One region of the Glutamicibacter sp. MOO4 genome, then DNA from elsewhere that is predicted to be linked to it. Evidence: riboswitches for the same ligand, from Rfam matches in the RefSeq annotation. Region 1 holds a riboswitch; each other region holds the start of a gene.
What was found. A riboswitch is a leader RNA that binds a small molecule or an ion and turns the genes downstream of it on or off. The one in region 1 is predicted to bind thiamine pyrophosphate.
Positions count from the first base shown of each region.

Region 1 (5,096 bases):
TCGTTGCGCTGATAATTGTCACGCTCTTCCCGCTACCGCCGGTGGTCCTTTCGGGCCGTGTGAACGTCTGGTACTGCTTTGAACTGTTTATCTGGTTCATCGGTCAAGTATTTGTGGCAAGTTTCCAAGTGGCACGACTGGCGATCTTCCGGGGAAAGAAAACCCGCAGTGGAGTGATCGCCGTGGAGTTGCGTACCGACTCGGATTTGATTGTCACCGCGGTGGGACATGTACTGACGCTGATTCCTGGATCATTTGTTATCGACGTTGACCGGCGCTCATCAACGCTGTACTTGCACTACATCAACATCGAATCGAGATCCGACATGGAACGGGCCCGCGAAGCGGTGCGCGACATTGAACGTCGAGTGATCATGGCGATGGGTAGCCACGATGAATTTGAAGCAATCAAGCACGAATGCGGTCCAATTCTTGGTCGAGTAGGAGGCAAAAAATGATGACAATCGTGATGTGGATTTGCGGCATCATGCTGGGTCTAGCCACCGTTGCGTGCTTGATCCGCGTTGCCAAGGGCCCCTCGATTCTTGACCGAGTCTTAGCCTTGGACGTGATGCTGCTGATCATTTCCGTGGCGTTGTGCTTGGAAATGGTCTTCAACCGCCACACCGACTACCTGTTGTTTGTCGTTGTTGCGTGCACCTTGGGCTTCATTGGCTCGGTTACGGTGTCGCGGTACGTCTCGGATCAGAGGAACGCCTAATGGAATTGTTCCTCGATATTCTTGTCGCCGTCCTACTGATCACCGGCTGCCTCATGTCGCTGATTGCCGGTATCGGTCTGCTTTCATTCCCCGACATGCTCACTCGGATGCACGCCGCCACCAAACCGCAAGTACTTGGCTTTCTGCTGATCTTCACCGCGCTAGCAATTCACTTGCGTAGCTGGAGTGTGGTTCCAGTATTGTTCCTGGCTTGGGGGATGCAGCTACTGACCGCTCCCGTATCCGCACATATGATTGGGCGCGCTGGTTACCGAACCAAGCACGCTGCCAAACAATCTCTCTACGCCGATGAACTGAGGCAAGTAGTGGACACGGTATCTGACGCACCGGCCACCGCGTCTGTTGAAGTCTCCAGCGAAGAGTCGAAGGACTCAAAGTAAAACTGAGCAGTGAAAAACTGAGCAGTGTAAAACTGAACAAAACAAAAAGGAACGGCCCACCATTGGTGGGCCGTTCCTTGAGCATTAGCTACTTGCTGAACCGTGCGACAACCTTGTTGGTGCCACGGTCTGCCAAGACCTGGATGGTCGCTGCGACAATCGATGAGAAGATCGCGAATCCGAGCGCCTGACGGAATGAAGCCTCAGCAGCTTCTTCGCTACCCTTGCGGGGAGCCTTATTTCCGGTGACGCCCTTCCACAGCTGATCAACTAGCTTGCTGCCGAGCAAACCGGCGCCAATCGAAATTCCGGTGGTGGCAAGTTTCTGTACTGTGTTCATATTGCCCTCGCTTCAACGTCGTAACTTATCTTTCCTCTGCCCAGCATACCTGCGGTAAGGTGGGGGAGCAGTAATTTTTCCGACAGGGGAGCGTCAGACTTCAAAAAAGAAGTCGCCAAGACGCTGAGAGTGCGATAGATCGCAGACCCTCGAACCTGCTCCGGCTAGTACCGGCGAAGGAAGTCGAGCATCTCGGATGCGGACGGGTGTAGCACTATGCCATCAGTCCGTACATCTCCCCTCCTAAATATAGGAGGACCACCCATGAACCAAGTAGCAGCAAAACAGCGAACCAGCTGGCGCGTTGTCGACATCGTCGTAGCCTCAGTAATCGCCGTAGCCTCAGGAGTGATCTTCTGGGCTTGGAGCGCAGGCATGCCGCTGTTCTCGCTAGCTTTTGTTGCCTTCCCACCTGCCGCTGCACTGCTGACTGGCGTATGGCTCTTCCCAGCGGTACTCGGTGCCCTGATCATCCGCAAACCAGGTGCAGCAGTGTTCTGCGAATTACTGGCAGCCATTATCGAGGCATTGCTGGGATCTCACTACGGTCTGAGCGTCATCGTTTCCGGGCTGGTCCAGGGCCTTGGTGCTGAATTGGTCTTTGCCATCTTCCGCTACCGCAAGTGGAACCTGAGCGTTGCGCTCATTGCAGGTTTTTTCACCGGCATCTTCGCCGGTATTTCCGAAGCCTACATCCTGGCGTACTACGTGGAATACACCTCATCACTAAAGATCTTGCACGTGCTGATCACCGGCGTCTCTGGACTGATTATCGCTGGTCTGCTGTCTTGGCTGGCCACCCGTGGATTGGCTAAGACCGGTGCACTGAGCGCACTGGCTAGCCGCCGTGCTCACCTCGAGTCCGGGAAACTGGCCGCCAAATGAGTTCGCTGGCTAACCGTGGCGCTGACGCTCAAACTCGGCGGGGCGCCGAGATTTCTGCGCGTGGTTTTAGCTGGCAGCATGCCGAAAGAACAACTCCCGCCGTTTCCGATTTAGACCTTAATATTCAGGCCGGCCAGAAAGTACTTCTTGTTGGTCCTTCCGGTGCGGGAAAGTCGACCTTGCTACATGCTCTGGCGGGGTTGTTGGAAGTCGACGAGTCGCAGCAAATGCGTGGGGAGCTACTCATTGACGGGGCAGATGCCTTTGCTCGCCAACGCCCGGTTGGGCTGATGCAGCAAGACCCGGAGACCCAAGTGGTGCAGAGCCGGGTAGCTGATGATGTCGCCTTCGGTGCGGAGAATCTTGCTGTAGATCCCGAGGTGATCCGTGAGCGCATCCCAGAAGTATTGGACGCTGTAGGTCTAGGCATGCTCTCCTTTGACCACCGGACCCAAGAACTATCCGGAGGACAGAAACAGCGACTGGCTCTGGCCGGGATCTTGGCCATGCAGCCAGGATTGATGCTCCTTGATGAGCCGACCGCCAACGTGGACCCAGAGGGGATCGGTCCCTTGCGCGATGCCGTGCTTAATGCGGCACAGCTCAGCGGGGCCACCGTGCTGGTAGTTGAACACCGGTTGGAAGTCTGGGCCCAGCACATGGACCGCATCATCGTCCTTGAGCCAGGTGGCGGAGTAGCCCATGATCTGAGCCCGCAACAGCTCATGGAGGATCAGCAGCTTCGCGCTGAACTCGCTTCGGCCGGTCTGTGGGTTCCCGGCTACCTGCCACAAATCCAACAAGTGACACTCCAGCCGGGAGGAACCTTGCTGGAGGCCAAAGACTTGGTGTGCGCCCGAGCTGAGCAAGCACCGCGCACCCGCCCGGTTACCCTACAAGTCCGCGCAGGCACCGCAACGGTCATCCGTGGTGAAAACGGTGCAGGTAAATCCACCTTGGCACTCACCGTTGGTGGCTTGCTCGCTCCTGTCGCAGGACAGCTTGATGCAAGCGAGCAGCTAGCCAATGGTCTTGGCAGCTCACCGTTTAGCTGGAAAGCTGGTGCGCTGATTGGTCGGATCGGTTCAGTGTTCCAAGAACCTGAGCACCAATTTGTGGCGCAAACCGTCCGTGAAGAACTAGCTTTTGCTCCGTTAAGAGCCAAAGCCATTGGCGGGCGAGAACTGAAATACGAGCCGGAACAAGTTGAGCAGTTAGTGCAGTCACTGCTGGTGCGCTTGGGTCTGGAACATCTTGCTGACGCAAACCCATTCACGCTCTCCGGAGGAGAGAAACGTCGGCTATCCGTAGGCACCGTGTTAGCCGCTTCTCCAGACGTGTTGATCCTTGATGAACCAACCTTCGGACAGGATGCCAATACGTGGCGTGAATTAGCGCAGCTGCTGGTTGCTCAGTTGGAGCAGGACACCGCGATCATTGCGGTGACTCACGATGAACATTTGGCCAGCGTCTTGCAGGCTGAGCAGATTCATCTAGCTGCACTGCCAAGCGGCGACGTGGCCAAGCCTAAGGGACCGGTACTGGATGCTCCGGTGGGCGATAGCTGGCTAGCTAAGATCAACCCGTTAGCCAAGCTGGGCGCCGTGGCTACCGCAACGTTGCCTTTGATCAGTACATTGGATGCAGTCTCGGCTTTGGTGATCGTTGTTGCCAGCGTTGTGTTGTTCCCACTGGCCGGTCTCAGTCCGCTGAAGTTCCTCAAACGGGCGTGGCCGCTGCTACTGGCAGGGCTTTTTGCTGCGTGGGGTATTGCACTGGTTGGCCAAGATAGTGGCGCAGTCTATGCGCAGCTTGGACTGTTCAGTATTACCGAGGGTTCGCTGCAGGGCGGTATTGCCACCGGGCTGCGGGCCTTCGCCTTGGCGATTCCATGCATCTTGTTGTTGGCCACCACCAACCCGAGTGATCTGGGCGGGGCACTGTCTCAACAGCTTAAGGTCCCGCATCGTTTTGTGCTCGGCGCATTAGCCGGAATGCGATTGCTGGGACTGATGATTGAGGAATTTACGACGTTGACCTTGGCCCGTCGGGCTCGTGGTGTCGGAAACTTCGGCACCCTCGCTGAGCGGATTGGCGCGAAACTTGGTCAGAGCCTGGCCTTGCTGGTTCAGGCCATTCGCCGTGCCGGTCGTTTGGCAACCACCATGGAAGCTAAAGGCTTTGGTACGGCCAAACGGACCTGGATCCGCACGGCCACCTTCACCCGGACCGACGCCGCGGTACTTATCGCCGGCATCGTCCTGGGTGCTGCAGCTGTAGGTGCGGCCCTGTGGGCCGGCACCTACAACCTTGTGTGGAGTTAGCGAATTGCGTCGCTGAGGGCGCTGAGTTCTTCATGGAGCTCAGCGTCTAGACGCAATGGCTTGGCATCCAAGGTGCGCACCGGAGTGAGCAGACGGATCGAGGAAACCAACCAGACACCATCAGCCTGGTAGAGATCTTCTGGACGCAACGGGCCGTAACCCAGTTCCCAACCGTCTTGAGCAGCCGCATCAAAGATTGCACTCTGTGTGGTGCCCGGCAGGATACCCGTTTCTAGCATGGGGGTCAGCAGACGCTTGGTCTCACCATCGCGCTGGGCAACCAACACCGTTGAGGTGGGAGCTTCCAGCACGATACCGTCGGCCGAAGTGAAAATAACATCATGGGCGCCGTGCTTGCGTGCATAACGTAGGGCTGCCATGTTGATCGAGTAGGACAGGGTCTTCGCGCCCATCATCAACCATGG
Region 1 covers NZ_CM167800.1:2,126,344-2,131,439, reverse strand. Annotated here, with positions in the region: gene AC1Z3F_RS09955 (Na+/H+ antiporter subunit E) at 1-458, shown strand, start outside; gene AC1Z3F_RS09950 (MrpF/PhaF family protein) at 455-721, shown strand; gene mnhG (monovalent cation/H(+) antiporter subunit G) at 721-1,122, shown strand; gene AC1Z3F_RS09940 (DUF4235 domain-containing protein) at 1,211-1,462, opposite strand; TPP riboswitch at 1,537-1,661, shown strand; gene AC1Z3F_RS09935 (ECF transporter S component) at 1,727-2,347, shown strand; gene AC1Z3F_RS09930 (ATP-binding cassette domain-containing protein) at 2,344-4,671, shown strand; gene AC1Z3F_RS09925 (aminodeoxychorismate lyase) at 4,668-5,096, opposite strand, start outside.

Region 2 (5,096 bases), 150 kb from region 1:
GTGCGCAGTCGAAGCATGGGCGCGGGTTCATGCTGAGAGAAGCTAATGCCATGACATAGCTGCCGTGAAGCGCTGGGGAATTCCATCAAGACCTTTCTGAAGTAGCCCTTCCAACCTTAGGCCACCAGCAAGGAACCATACAGCTCAAAGTACTTGTGCTTTGCTCCCCCAATCGAGGCGAGCAAGTACTAGTCCCCGATAGATTCCCGAGGTCTTCTGGCCAAATTCTTAGACTGCTGACCTAACCTTGAAATAGAGAGCGCTCATGTCCTTTGACATAGCCACAACATGTAGAGGTGATTTACGATTTCTACGCCGTATCAAGAAGACCCACCTGGCGTTGTTTCGCTGCCGTCGGTGGCAAACCTCGCCCCTGGCGAACTACAGGAAATTACGCAGGCGTTCCGCCTTCAATTCCAACGGTTCATGATGGAGTACCAGTTTGCAGTCGATGAGGTCCTAACCAAGGTCTCCATCTTGCGCGAAGAGTTTCTTTATCTTCATAAGTACAATCCGATTGAACACATCACTTCGCGGGTGAAAACTCCAGAGAGCATCATGCGCAAGGTGAGCCAGCGAAAGATTCACCCCTCGCTCACCGCGATCAGGGAAAACATCAGTGACATCGCTGGCGTTCGAATCACGTGCAGCTTCGTCAAGGACATCTACAAGGTACTCAATACCTTGACTGCACAAAACGATATCCGTGTCATTCAAATCAAGGATTACATCAAGAACCCTAAGCCAAGCGGCTACAAGAGTGTTCACGCGATCGTTGAGATTCCGGTATTCCTCTCTGACGGTCCGGTCAACGTGATCGTAGAGCTGCAGATCCGCACTATTGCCCAAGATTTTTGGGCCAGCCTAGAGCACAAGATCTTCTACAAGTACGAAGGTGAAGTTCCAGCCCACCTAGCTAGCGAGCTGGCAGACGCTGCAGCTATTGCAACCAAACTGGATATGCAGATGCAACGGCTTCACACCGAGGTTCATGGTCACGATGCCAACAATGAACAACCCGATGGGCAAGATATGGATTCTGATGTGATCCAAGGGCTACTCATGCTGGCCAAGGAAGCTTCGAATAGTGGCGACCAGGCGCATAAGGGTGCAATCGGTCCCAACGACGCCAGCCTCTAGACGCACCAACTAAACAACGGCCACCTACATCATCGCATTGCGATGCGGTAGGTGGCCGTTCCTGTATTGCACTGCTCGCTACACTCTGAACTGGGGCCGATATCCGTGACGTGACGTCGGGGGTACTTTCGAGGTACACCTAGGTCCCACCTACGGCACTAGGATTCGATTTTGAGCATGAAAAAGCCCCGAAATTCAATGAATTTCGGGGCCAAATCTGTAGCGGCGCCGGGACTCGATCCCGGGACCTCACGATTATGAGTCGTGCGCTCTAACCAGCTGAGCTACGCCGCCACAAGTGAGAAGCAATCCAGTAGAAGCCAAGACTACTTCTCACTCAGAGCCCCCTGCCGGAATCGATCCGGCGACCTCGTTCTTACCAAGAACGCGCTCTACCACTGAGCTAAGGGGGCAACGAGTAAATACTCTACACGGCTTTGGGCACAAAGAAAAATCGTCATTCGCCTCCAATGAATTTCGGACCGCGTCGCGTTACCCCAAGTCAACGCATGTTTCTAGAAGACGTAGTGCTGACATGGAACGAAGGTTGGCACAAAAGCGCATAGGTGACGATGCTCACTGGAGCATTAGTAGTGGTCAATTTGGTAATTTCCAGCCTTCGGAAAGCGCTGCACGAGTTCCTTTTCTAACGACCAAGCGGTGCCACTTTCCTGCCGCTTGAGTCAGTGAAAATCACTTTTCCAACAACAAAACATCCGTACATCTTGATGCTTCGCAGTCAAAAGAGGTAAATATCAACATGTGCGAGGTCTGCCATTTTTCGCGGCGCAGACTACCCGCGTTTAGAACACCATCGAGCAACCGATCCCCTGCCGCGTTTTTCCTACTTGAGTAGGGGTCTTGTGACGTCAGCTACAAACTCGTTACGGATTTTGAAATCGCCAAAAACCTGTGTAGAGTATTTACTCGTTGCCCCCTTAGCTCAGTGGTAGAGCGCGTTCTTGGTAAGAACGAGGTCGCCGGATCGATTCCGGCAGGGGGCTCGAAATAAGAGAGACAATCTGAATTCAGATTGTCTCTCTTTTCGTCTATCTGGACTTATTTTCTTGGGCCCCGCTGCCACTTCGCTTCTCCCCCATCTTCCACTTCCAACGCTCAGACCTAGCGTCAAATTTTGGCGCCCATTCTTGTGCGCCGATTTTTTCATGCTAGTGTCGTCTCCGACCACACGGGAGCCCCATGGCAAGGGCTGAGATCGGGCTATCGCCGTCCGCGACCGTTGAACCTGTCCGGGTAATGCCGGCGAAGGAAGTGAGTTTCTCAATGGAACAATTTGAACAACATCCTGCCCACTCTCTCGCGTTCCGCGAATCGGAAGGGATCTCAGTTCCCGTCACGCAAATTCAACTTGCGGACTCCCCCAACGGCCAGCCAAATGAACCGCTACGGGTGTATCGCACCAGTGGTCCAGGTAGCGAACCAACTCAGGGACTGAATCCTTTTCGGGAACCGTGGATCATGGAACGAGCAGACGTTGCGGTCTATGAAGGCCGCGAACGCAATCTGCACGATGACGGGCGCTCAGCGGTCCGCCGAGGAACTGCCAGCGATGAATGGGCCGGACGCACGGCGCCACCACTACGTGCAGTTCAGGGGGCCACAGTAACCCAAATGCACTACGCACGAGCTGGGGTGATCACCCCTGAAATGCGATATGTGGCGGTTCGCGAAGAGTGCGATGTAGAACTGGTGCGCAGCGAGCTGGCGGCCGGGCGAGCAATCATTCCGTCCAATATCAATCACCCGGAATCTGAACCGATGATTATCGGCAAAGCCTTCTTGGTGAAAATCAATGCAAATATCGGCAACTCTGCGGTGACCAGCTCGATTGCTGAAGAAGTATCCAAGCTGCAGTGGGCCGCCAAATGGGGTGCAGACACCGTCATGGATCTATCCACCGGTGATGACATCCACACCACTCGTGAGTGGATCATCCGCAATTCACCGGTGCCCATCGGAACGGTGCCCATCTACCAAGCCTTGGAAAAGGTCAATGGCGAAGCCAACGCACTGACCTGGGAGATCTTCCGCGATACCGTCATTGAACAGTGTGAGCAGGGCGTGGACTATATGACCATTCACGCTGGCGTGCTCTTGCGTTATGTTCCTTTGACTGCCAACCGGGTTACCGGCATTGTCTCGCGCGGTGGGTCCATCATGGCCGGCTGGTGCTTGGCACATCACGAAGAGAATTTCTTGTACACGCACTTTGATGAGCTCTGCGAAATCTTCGCACAGTACGACGTTGCTTTCTCACTGGGTGACGGGCTTCGTCCCGGCTCCATTGCTGATGCCAATGACGCCGCGCAGTTCGCTGAGCTAGATACCCTAGCTGAGCTGACCAAGCGGGCCTGGAGGTACGACGTACAGGTCATGGTTGAGGGACCGGGACATATTCCATTCCATAAGGTCCGGGAGAATGTTGAACGCCAGCAGGAGTTGTGTGATGGTGCGCCCTTCTACACACTGGGCCCACTGGTTACCGATATCGCTCCGGGCTATGACCACATCACCAGCGCCATCGGCGCTACGGAGATCGCTCGATATGGCACAGCCATGCTTTGTTATGTCACACCCAAGGAACATCTGGGATTGCCTAACCGTGACGATGTAAAGACCGGTGTTATCACTTACAAGATTGCAGCTCACGCCGCCGACTTAGCCAAGGGGCACCCGGGTGCCAGTGCGCGCGATGATGCGCTGAGTAAGGCACGCTTTGAGTTCCGCTGGAATGACCAGTTCTCGCTGAGTTTAGATCCCGTCACGGCTCAAGAATTCCATGACGAGACTTTGCCCGCAGAACCAGCCAAGACCGCACACTTCTGCTCGATGTGTGGACCAAAATTCTGTTCCATGCGGATCTCCCAAGATATCCGTGATGAATACGGTTCTACGGAGGCTCAAGCGGCGTTGGCAGGCATGGCAGAAAAGAGTAGAGAGTTCTTGGAGAGCGGCGGAAAAGTTTATCTAGGAGATGAGATTCCGGTAGGCAGCGCAGCCCAGTAATAGCTGGCTGCTGGAACAAGCATCTTGGAGAAACACACAACGCCCCTGGATCAAACCTTTCGGTTTGTTCCAGGGGCGTTGTGTTGTGCTTTTAGCTAGTTAGCTTAGGAGCGTCGACTTAGTAGTCGCGACGTCCACCGCTACGGCCCGAGTCGCTGAAGCGCTTGTCGCCGCCACGGCCACCGAAGCGCTTTTCGCCGCCACCGCGTCCGCCGCGGAAACCGCCACGGTCTCCACCGCGGAAACCGCCACGGTCTCCACCGCGGAAGCCGCCACGGTCGCCGCCACGATCGTTGTCATCGTCGTCGCGTGGCTTACGGCCGGAGTCAAGCTCCATGCTGATCAGCTCGCCGCCGATGCGGGTCTTGGACAGTGCACGCCACTGGTCCTTGCTCAGCTCTGCTGGCAGTTCAACCAAGGTGTGATCCGAACGGATCTCAATGCCACCGATTTCCGAAGAATCGAAGCCACCTTCGTTAGCCAAAGCGCCAACGATCGAGCCTGGCTGCACGCGGTTGCGGCGGCCAATGGCCAGACGGTACATGGCGTTGCCTGCAGCAGCAGTCTTACGTGCACGTGGGCCACGGTCGCCGCGGTCACCACGGTCGCCGCGATCGCCACGTTCTGGGCGGTCACCACGTTCCATGCGAGCCTTCTTGGAAGGCGAAGCTACTGGTTCGGTCATCAGCAATGGACGTCCACCCTGAGCCATCAAAGCCAGTGCAGCTGCGATTTCCAGCTGATCAAGGTCTTCATGCTCAGAAGCGAACTTCTCAACGATTTCGCGGAAGGTGGTCAGGTCCTGACCACTGATGGTCTGATCGATGCGATCAGTGAACTTCTGGATACGACGGTCGTTAACCGAATCCAGCGAAGGAAGCTGCATCTGGGTCACCGGCTGGCGGGTAGCCTTCTCGATGGCACGCAGC
Region 2 covers NZ_CM167800.1:1,975,713-1,980,808, forward strand. Annotated here, with positions in the region: gene AC1Z3F_RS09225 (DUF2797 domain-containing protein) at 1-17, opposite strand, end outside; gene AC1Z3F_RS09230 (GTP pyrophosphokinase) at 358-1,140, shown strand; tRNA gene AC1Z3F_RS09235 (tRNA-Met) at 1,361-1,434, opposite strand; tRNA gene AC1Z3F_RS09240 (tRNA-Thr) at 1,482-1,553, opposite strand; tRNA gene AC1Z3F_RS09245 (tRNA-Thr) at 2,073-2,144, shown strand; TPP riboswitch at 2,320-2,429, shown strand; gene thiC (phosphomethylpyrimidine synthase ThiC) at 2,425-4,167, shown strand; gene AC1Z3F_RS09255 (DEAD/DEAH box helicase) at 4,286-5,096, opposite strand, start outside.
Region 2: another riboswitch for thiamine pyrophosphate. It lies ahead of thiC (phosphomethylpyrimidine synthase ThiC); the one in region 1 lies ahead of AC1Z3F_RS09935 (ECF transporter S component).

Region 3 (5,096 bases), 900 kb from region 1:
ACGCCGATGTTCTCGGCGTAGGTGGTGGTGGCAGAACCGCCACCGAGTCCGGCAACAACGCTGGCCGCACCATCAGCCATCAGCGCGCGACCATTGAACTTCGAGAGGTCTCGTCCGGTCATCACACCCACGGTGCGTACGTGCCCGATGTTCTCGGCAATCAGCACAAAAACAGCCGGCAGGAACATCAATGCGGTATCAAGATGGAAAGTTGGGGTCGTGAACTGAGGCAGACCAACCCAACTGGCTTCACCCACGGCACTGAAATCAACCTGGCCCTGGACCAATGCCAACAGGTAACCAAGAACCAAACCAACCAGAATCGACAGGCGTCCAAGTAGACCCTTGAAAGCCACGGTAGCCAGTACCGTGAAAATCACCGTCAAGAATGTAGTCAGCGGGAAATCGGTCATCGGTGCCAGCGTTGCACTGGCGAGGTTCAAGCCAATCAGCGCAACGATGGTGCCCATAACTACCGGTGGCATCAAAGCGTGGATCCATCCGGTACCGGTAGCCTGCACAATCAGGCCCACCACAAAGAGCAGCGCGCCAGTCATGACGATGCCGCCAAGGGCACCAGCCATGCTATGCGACTGGGTGGTGGAAATGACCGGAGCGATCATCGCGAAGGATGAACCAAGGTAGCTAGGTACCTTGTTCTTGGTCATCAGCAAGAAAATGATGGTGGCCAAGCCGGTAAACAGCAAGGTAGTGGTGACCGGGAAGCCGGTGAGAGTTGGCACCAGAATGCTGGAGCCAAACATCGCCAGGATGTGCTGGGCACCAATGGAAATGGTTTGTGGCCAGTGCAACCGTTCTTCCGGGGCGACAACTTCGCCCGGGTTGATGGTCTTTCCGTTGCCGTGAATGCTCCAGCTCATACAATCCTCCAGATCGTGGCCCGCGCGTTTCAGACCGTAGAAAATTCTACTCGGTTCTGTCGTGCCTGATCGAAGAAGGCCAACTCATGTTCTGAAGATCGCACAAATGCCACCCTCATCCGCTCACGCAGAGCACCATCAGCCTGCTTCCACGCCAAACGCACCATGTTGATGGCCTGCTCGGTAGCTAGATCGAATTCTTCCGATGCGTAGGTGCTCAACCACTTTTCATAAGGGTGTTGATCGTGATTGGCCGCGGCTAGGCGCCTACCAATGTCTTGATATAGCCAGTAGCAGGGCAGGATTGCGGCAATTAGTTCCCCGTAGCTTTGTTTGGACGCCGCCAGGTGGTTCACATAGTTCAGTGTGATCGCACTGGGGTTTGGGGTACCTTCAGCAAGGTAACTGCGATGCAGCTGCAATTCGCCTTCCAAGATTGCACTGGACGAGCTAGCCCAGAAGCGTTGTGCTTCGAGATCTGGCGCCAAGGCACTGGCCTCGGCCAATACCTGAGCGTAACGCTTAAGATACAGGGCATCTTGGGACAGGTAGTACTCAAAGTCTGCTGAGGCCAGTGTCCCATCAGATAACTGAGTAATGAATTCCAACCCATCAATGGATCCGCGCAGTCCATCAATTTGTTGCCACCACTCTTGCATGGGATCTGCGTCGCTGAAGAAGTCTACAAAGTGGTTCACCGGGCCATGCCCGCTACCCACAGTGAGTTGATCGGCTGCGCCGATAGCGCGCACCAGATAGGCCTTGGACTTCTCAAGAGCCTGGACCCAGTCACCGTCGGTGGCGTAGATAGTAGCCAAGGCGCTGGAGAGGGTGCAGCCGGTGCCGTGGGTGTTTTTGGTTTGGTGTCGGGGGCTGCTGAACTCGGCCAGCACTCCAGTGGACCCAACTAGCGCATCGGGGCAGAAGTCTCCAGCCAGGTGTCCGCCCTTGGCCAAAACCAGAACGTCGTGCTTGGCGGCCAGTCGCTGTGCCTGCTCTAGGACTTGTGGCCATTGTGTGGCCGCTGGCTCGCGTAGCAAGCTTGCTAGCTCAAGTAGGTTAGGGGTGATGACGCAGGCGCGGTCCAGCAGTGAATCGAGTGCCGACTCATCTTCTAGTAATCGGTCTCCGCTCGTGGCTACCATCACCGGGTCTAGAACTACCGGCGCATCTACGGTATCCAGCCAGCTACTGACCGCGCGGATTACTTCAGCATTGGCCAGCATGCCAATCTTGATGGCGTCAATCTGTATATCAGCGCTAATGGATTCCAACTGGGCTAAGACAAAGCCGGGATCAATGGCTTGTACTGCGCTGACCCCTTGGGTGTTCTGCGCGGTTAATGCCGTAATCACGCACATGCCATAACCACCGTTAGCGGCAATGGCTTTTAGATCCGCCTGAATGCCGGCGCCACCGGAAGGATCAGAGCCGGCAATTGAGAGAATATTATTCACTGTGCCACCGTCCACGCTGAAACTAGCTGCTCGCTGGCCGTTTGTGGATCCTCGGCATTACAGATGGCACGAACTACCGCTAGGCCCGACCCTCCGCCAGCGCGAATCGCAGCTGCGTCCTGAGCGGTAATGGCGCCGATGGCTACACACGGTAGTTCGGTCAAGGATGCTGCACGGATAAAACCGTCAAGACCCAACGGGGTTGGGTGATCCTTTTTGGTAGGAGTGGCACGCACTGCACCAACACCCAAGTAGTCGATGACCTCTGCTTCGAGATTTGCCTGTGCCAGTTGTTCATCGGTGGAAGCGCTCAAACCGATGATGCCTTCGCCGATAATCTCTCGTGCAAGTCGCACCGGAATGTCTTTTTGCCCGATATGGATACCGTTGACCGCAGCTCCGGCAGCGCGGGCAGCTAAGAAGACGTCAATCCGGTCATTGATCAATAGTTTGGCTTTGCCCTTGGTTAGTTGGGCTGCAGCGCAGGACAGTTCAAAGAATTCGCGGGCAGTCTCATCCTTGGCCCGCAGCTGAATCCATTCGATGCCGCCGGCCACTGCTCCTTGGATAACTTCCAGGGTGGTGCGTGGAGTGCAGCTGGCGGTGTTGGCTACTAGGTAGGCGCCGATATTATCCATGGTTCAGTTCCTCGTACTTCAAAGTCTGTAATTCTTCGGGTTCCGTGGCGGCCAGCGCATCAATGAATGCCACGGCAAAGCTTCCCGGGCCGGTGCTTGCGGCCAGTGCCTTTTCGGCGGCCAGGCCATAAAAACCGTGGGCGGCAATGGAGGCTTCAAAGGGGTCCTCGTGCACCGCGAGCATGCCAGCGTTAAAGGCACCTAGTGCGCATCCGCCACCGGTAATTCTGGTCAGTCCGATGCCGTTGGTGTGTACCAGTACGGTACGGGTAGCGTCGATGATCGCGTCGGCTTCGCCGGAGATAGCAACAACGCAGCCGTGTTCTTGTGCCAGTTCACGTCCTGCGTCGAGGGCCGCCTGCACGGTATCTGCTGCGTCAACACCTCGGCCGCTTGAATCCTTGCCCGCCAAGGCGAGGATTTCCGAAGCGTTTCCACGGATCAAGGTGGGGTGTTCTTGAACTATGCGCCGGGCGAAGTCGGTGCGTACCGACAGGGCGCCGACGGCCACAGGATCCAATACCCACGGGGTGCCTGCTGCGCTCGCCGAGAGTACCGATTCTTCCATGGCAACCATTTGCTCGGTGCTTGGAGTCCCTAGATTCACCAGCACTGCAGAAGCAAAAGCAGCAAACCCGCCAGCTTCGCCAGGCAGATTAGTCATAGCTGGTGAAGCGCCGGAAGCCAGTAGGACATTGGCGGTGAAATTGGTGACGACGGTATTCGTCAGGCAAAAAACTAAAGGGGAGTGTTGCCGGTATTTTTGGGCAACGGTAGGCAGAGTCATGCGACATCCCTCCGCTAGCGTGAACTAGATCAGGTTCGACGGGTTTCATCTCAGTCGGCTTCTCCGACACCCCGTGTCACTGATTTAGAGCGTACGCAGTAGCAATGCCTAGAACAAATTCTTAACGTTCACGTCGCGCCACTAACGCTTTAAGTGTCGCCGCATCGACATGTTGCGCTGCCGCTAGCTTCCAAAGGTGGTCTACCGCCGCCACCAGATCTTCATGCTCTTCGATGGGTGTAGCGCGTTCATTAACTATCGTTCCGGCCCTGCGTCTTGAAGAAATGAGCCCTTCGGCTTCCAGCTCCTTATAGGCACGAGCGACTGTTCCGGCCGCTACCCCAAGATCTGTGGCCAACGCCCTGACCGTGGGTAGCTTGCTACCCGCCACTAATTCGCCGAGGTTAATCAGCGACGCGATCTGCGAACGGATCTGCTCATAAGGAGCGGTAGCCGCCTCAAGATCTACCGTGATCTGGGTGCTCATGCGCGCACGCTCGTGGTCAGGCGCGCCTTCGGGCGATTGACCACTAGTAAGGCGGGGATGCAGAAGAGCCCAACGCCTATGGCTAGCACCGCTGGCTCATCGGAAGAGACCAAGCCCGGCAAGAGGAAAAACGCACTGCAGAGCACTCGTAAGGCTCGGAACTCCAAGATTTGCCGATACCAGATTTCCTGTTCGTCCGTGAGGTCCCAAGGGACTGCGCAACGTCGGATCCACCAGAAGTAACCGGCCGCGGCTACCAACATTCCCAGGATTATTGCCGAAGTGACCCATGGCGAGAGTAGCTGTTGTGCCCCTGAGCTCAGTGTTTGTGGGGTGTAAAGCAAGATGCTCCCGCTGACGATGAACAGCGCTGCAATCGTGTACACCCAAACCGGAAGATTTTGGCTCTTCGGTTCAGAAAGTGCCCCCAGCTTTGCTCGTGAATGTGCATAGAGCGCGAAGCCGGCAGAGATTACTAGGTACAGGACTACCGCCGCCGCTGACCATGGCAGCGCAAAGGAAGCGCCAACAGCACGGGCTCCGGCTTCACCGAATGGCTCTGGCGTTTGACCAACGAGTTCACTGGCCGCAAGCCAGATAATCAACGCGGCGATAATCAAGAACGTATTCGCAAAATAGGATACGGATAGCGTGTGGCTGCGCATCCGGGCGAAGGCGGTGCTACGCAGGCTATTGGCCTCCGGTGCGGCATGCTTTGGAGCCCAGACGAATAGCACGAAGCCCAAAGCCAAGACGGCAAACATGGACACGTTGTTCCACCCGGAACTCAGAACCGGATCGGCGTAGGTGATTGCGGCACCGATGATGTTGGTCATCAGCCAACCA
Region 3 covers NZ_CM167800.1:3,021,950-3,027,045, forward strand. Annotated here, with positions in the region: gene AC1Z3F_RS14125 (uracil-xanthine permease family protein) at 1-881, opposite strand, end outside; gene thiD (bifunctional hydroxymethylpyrimidine kinase/phosphomethylpyrimidine kinase) at 911-2,338, opposite strand; gene thiE (thiamine phosphate synthase) at 2,335-2,976, opposite strand; gene thiM (hydroxyethylthiazole kinase) at 2,969-3,763, opposite strand; TPP riboswitch at 3,753-3,847, opposite strand; gene AC1Z3F_RS14145 (GntR family transcriptional regulator) at 3,885-4,250, opposite strand; gene AC1Z3F_RS14150 (hypothetical protein) at 4,247-5,096, opposite strand, start outside.
Region 3: another riboswitch for thiamine pyrophosphate. It lies ahead of thiM (hydroxyethylthiazole kinase); the one in region 1 lies ahead of AC1Z3F_RS09935 (ECF transporter S component).

Region 4 (5,096 bases), 370 kb from region 1:
CGGATACCGAAGAGGGGCGCAAAGCCGCCAGTATGGTGGAGCGAATCGTCAAGCTATCTCACGACAAATATTGCACTGTCTCTCGCACCGTCGAGCTCGGTGCCTCCGTGGTCAGCGAAGTGGTTGAGTAAGTCCCTTGGAGTCGATTTGGGACTTGCGGGATAACTCTTGATCTAAGAAACCGCAAGTCACTCAGGTGAATTCACTGATTTGAAGATTTGATAAGTTTCAAAAAATTTTGTGATTCAGTTGTGTCTCAGGTCACTATGTGTGAATTTCGCTGCAGACGCCCATTTTTGCTTCGAATACCGCACTAAGACCTGAATATATCCAATGAGCGTTGGCTGGGAGTTACAGTCTTTGCCCTAGTCAGCGTAGTTCCTTCATCGTAGGGTCGACTTGTCCCTACGTTGAAGGAGCGGAAAATGCAGTCTGGGAACGTCTTAGGCAACATAGACTGGGCGTCAATGCTACAGAAAGTAGCCATTGCGCTCGTCATTCTCATCATTACTTGGCTTGTAGCGCGAATAGTTCGTTGGGCTGCCGGCAAATTAGTGAGCAGAGTGAAGTTCTTGCAGAAGCAAGGAAATGACGGAACTCAAATAGGGCAATCCCTCGGCAAAGTTGCCGGGCTGATTGTCTGGCTCTTTGGCCTCGTCGCTATCCTCCAGGTCTTCTCGCTTTCAGAAGTTCTTTCACCGGTGCAGGGCCTGCTCGGTGGAGTCATGGCATTTATCCCGAATCTGATCGGTGCCGGCTTCATCTTCTTCATTGGCTATGTCATCGCAAATATCGTTCGACAGCTGCTGAATACCGGACTGGGAACGGTGGACTTTAGTGGTCTCGTTCGCAAGCTGACTCCAGCCAACGAACCCGTAGACGAAGTTCAGTCACGCGAAGCTCAGGCGAAGATCGTTGGAATCATCTCCAACATTGTGTTTGCACTGATCCTGCTTGTTGTTGCTATCTCGGCACTGCAGGTCTTGGGTATCGCGGCAATTTCGGATCCTGCCCAACAGATGTTGCAGCTGGTCTTCACCGCCATCCCGCAGGTCCTCATGGCCCTTGCGCTACTGGCAGTCGGCGTGCTGATCGCTAAGTTTGTGGGTCAGCTACTGGAAACCACCCTTCAGGGCGTGGGCACTGACCGTGTTGTTGCTGAATGGGGCGTAGTCCCAGACGGCAAGAGCGCATCGGGAATCATCGCTGGAATTGTCAAGATCGCCATTATTCTGTTCTTCGGCGTGATGGCAGCCCAGATGCTGAACTTCCCAGCAATAACCAACATCCTCAACGAGATTCTGAGCCTCGGTGGCAAGATCCTCTTCGGCGCAGCAATCATCGCAGCAGGTTTTGTCATTGCCAACGTGATCGGCAAGTTCTTGGGTGAAACCACGGCTTCGAAGATCATCCGCTACACCGCAATCGCATTGTTCGTAGCAATGGGTCTGAAGTACATGGGCATTGCTGACTCAATCATCAACATGGCCTTCGGCGCAATTGTCATCGGCGCAGCTCTTGCAGCAGCGCTGGCCTTCGGCCTCGGTGGACGTGACGCAGCGGCTCGTACGCTGAACAAGATTGATACCGACAAGGTCGTCTCCAACGAGCCAGGTTCGGCGCCGCCGGCACCGCCGGCTCCACCAGCACCACCGACGACTCCACCTACGACGCCTGGCATCTAACCAGCTAGATCAAAACATCAGGGACAAAATAAAAAGTCGTGGAATCCGCTATGGATTTCACGACTTTTTACGTGCCGTTGAACTTACTCAGTTAGGTTCAACGGCAATGGAACTACAGACGGGACTGGATCATCCCGAAGTCGTGCGTATGTAAAAACATCAATACGCTCACCGTCAATTAGGAATTTGCCCCGCTCAATACCCTCACGCAGAAAACCGTTCTTTTCAGCGACATGGCGGGAACCTGGGTTATTTGCGCGTAACCCTAACTCCACGCGGTAAATGTCCTGCTCTTCAAAGAGATAATTCGCCAGGGTGGCCACAGCCCGAGTAGTCAGTGACTGCCCTCTAAATGCCTGATGCATCCAATACCAAATCCAAGCATTCTTGTTACTTGAATCTAAGGTGGCGCAAACTAAGCCAATCAATCGCCCGTTCTTCGTGATGGCCAACGGACATTGACGTCGCCAATCAGCTAGTAGGGCGCCAACATGTTTACGGGCGTTAGCGGGAGTGCTGGCCTCACCTTGACGATGCATTAGTGCATCAGAGGTAAAGGCTTCAAAAACCGCGTCGGCATCTGACGCCCTGAGCTTTCGAACGCTAATTTCATCACCGGTAGTTTCTACTTGCGCATTGGTGGTATCGCGTTCTTTGTCGGTTGCCGTTGCGCTCAGTGTTCCTTGGTGAAAGAGCATTTGCCAGCGGCCCTGATCGTGGAACCACAGAGAAGTGCGATGACTTGCCCTGTGACCGAAGGTGGACCACCGGAGCAACACAAGGTTTGTTGACAGTTGTGTACCAACAGGGTCATGAACCTGTCCTGCGCTGCCACCAGAATCCTCAGCGACCAACAATCTAAGAATCTGTTCTCGGTTGTAGGTACGTCCGCTGGCTCCAATCTCACCAAAGTTCTTGTGCAATAGAAGACTCAGCTGGTCAGGGTTGTTGCGAATCGTAGGAGACAGTAGCTGCTGCTCAAACTCAACGATGGTTTCCAACAACGTGGAACCAGCAACCAATTCAGCGGGATACTTCGGAAGCGACATGTTTGTAAGTACATCACAGAAGATGACGGAACAAAGTCCGCCGTAGTTCGCTTTTATGAGCTGGGTCATGCTTATAATCGCAACATCTCCGCGGGAGCCTGAATCGACCAGGCTGAGAGGGCACTGAGCCGACCGCTATACCTGATGCGGGTCATGCCGCCGTAGGAAGGAAGCGTGCGCCTATGCATGTCAACATCGTTGGTGCCGGAATCATCGGCCTAGCCACAGCGTTTGAGCTCAGCTCGCGCGGGCACACTGTCTGCATTATTGATCCTTCACCCGGCCAAGGCGCCAGCCATGCTGCCGCAGGAATGTTGGCGCCGGCAGCAGAAACCGTCTGGGGCCAAGGACCACTGCATCAGATGTTGGCCGCCTCCAACAAGAGCTATCCAGATTTTGTGAACAGGATTCAAGCGATCTCGGGCCAGCGTCCCGACTATCTGACAAGCTCAACCTTGGTGGTGGCGGCAGAACCCGCGGACCGTGAAGCCCTACACGAGCTGGTGGAATTACAAACTTCCTTAGGCCTGTCAGCTCAAAAGCTCTTGCCCAGCCAAGCGCGAAACCTAGAGCCTGCGCTGGCCAGAAACATTGCTGGTGCGGTGCTTTGCGAGGATGATCATCAAATTGACCCTCGCTCGGTGGTACGAATTCTTCTGGAGTATTTCCAGTCGGATCTCGTGCTTGAACAGTGTGTTGAAGTGATCAAGGATGACAAGAATCAAACCACGGCCGTGCTGACGTCTTCAGGTACAAGACTGGAAGCAGAGCAAACAATTCTCTGTACTGCCCTAGGAACGGTTAGGGGAGTTCAACCAGCTCCCGTACGCCCGGTTTATGGTGACATCCTGCGGATCCAAGGCCCACCCGGCCCTGCATTAGTGACCCGAATTATTCGAGGCATCGTGCACAGAGAAAATGTCTATCTGGTTCCGCGCAAAGACGGAAGTCTTGTTCTCGGAGCCAGCGTGCGCGAAGACGGGAATCCACAAGTCAACGTTGGCGCCATGTACAACTTGTTGGATAACGCTCGCAGACTTGTTCCCGGCATCTCTGATTGCTCACTGAACGAGGTCATTGCCCGAGCTCGTCCGGCAACTGCCGATGACCGCCCGCTAATCGGTCGAATAGATCCAGGGCTGGTGATCTCCACCGGCTATTCACGTCACGGAGTGCTACTTAGCCCGTTGGGATCAACGCTCACCGCTGACCTGACAGAGCACCTGCCGGCCAGTGCGATGCTCAAGGACGTTGACCCGTACCGTTTCCCTACCTACTCATCCGACACACTTTTGGAGCAAAGTTCATGACTTCAATCAGCATCACGGTTAATAACCAACCCGTTCAGGTGGACGCAGGATTGTCCCTGCGTGAATTCATCGCCAGACACATCGGCAAGGAACTAGACAAAGATTCCAAAGCCATTGACGGTAGCAAACTTGGACTGGCCGCCGCGGTCAACGGGGCAGTGGTGCCGCGTAGCTCGTGGAACGGATTTGCGGTGCAGAGCGGGCACACAATCGAACTCGTCACGGCAGCACAGGGAGGCTGAACATGGACGCGCACGAGCTTACAGAACTTAACGCAACCACGGACCCATTTGTTGTTGCTGGCCGAACTTTTTCCTCACGCCTGATCCTAGGTACCGGAGGTGCTACCTCGCTGTCCACGCTGGAAAGTGCACTTCAAATTTCCGGGACAGAACTCACCACGGTAGCCATCCGCCATTTTTCAGCATCCGGTTCAGGCAACGTTTATGAGTTGCTGCAACGCAATGATGTGATTGCTTTGCCCAATACCGCTGGATGCTTCACCGCACGCGACGCCGTGCTCACCGCACAGCTGGCCCGCGAAGCGTTAGAAACCAACTGGATCAAGCTGGAAGTCATCGCTGATGAGGACACGCTGCTACCTGATCCATTGGAACTCTATTGGGCCACCGAACAGTTAGTGGCTGATGGCTTTGAGGTTTTTGCCTATACCAATGATGATCCCGCCCTGGCCCAACGCTTGCAGGATGCGGGAGTTGCTGCAATCATGCCTGCTGGCGCACCCATTGGCTCAGGTTTGGGGATCCTGAATCCACACAATATTTCCACCATAGTTTCGCGTTCCAACGTTCCAGTCATTCTTGACGCAGGGGTGGGTACCGCCTCGGATGCGGCGCTTGCCATGGAACTTGGCTGCGATGCAGTACTGCTAGCTAGCGCAGTGACCCGGGCGCACAATGCTCCACTGATGGCCGCCGCAATGCGCGACGGAGTTAAAGCCGGTAGGGCGGCATACTTGGCCGGCCGAATCCCCAAGCGCGATACCGCACTGGCCTCCTCACCTGAAGAAGGCATGATGCAAACGCTGGTCG
Region 4 covers NZ_CM167800.1:1,758,916-1,764,011, reverse strand. Annotated here, with positions in the region: gene AC1Z3F_RS08165 (OsmC family protein) at 1-131, shown strand, start outside; gene AC1Z3F_RS08160 (mechanosensitive ion channel) at 426-1,685, shown strand; gene AC1Z3F_RS08155 (GNAT family N-acetyltransferase) at 1,769-2,734, opposite strand; TPP riboswitch at 2,815-2,919, shown strand; gene thiO (glycine oxidase ThiO) at 2,917-4,044, shown strand; gene thiS (sulfur carrier protein ThiS) at 4,041-4,286, shown strand; gene AC1Z3F_RS08140 (thiazole synthase) at 4,289-5,096, shown strand, end outside.
Region 4: another riboswitch for thiamine pyrophosphate. It lies ahead of thiO (glycine oxidase ThiO); the one in region 1 lies ahead of AC1Z3F_RS09935 (ECF transporter S component).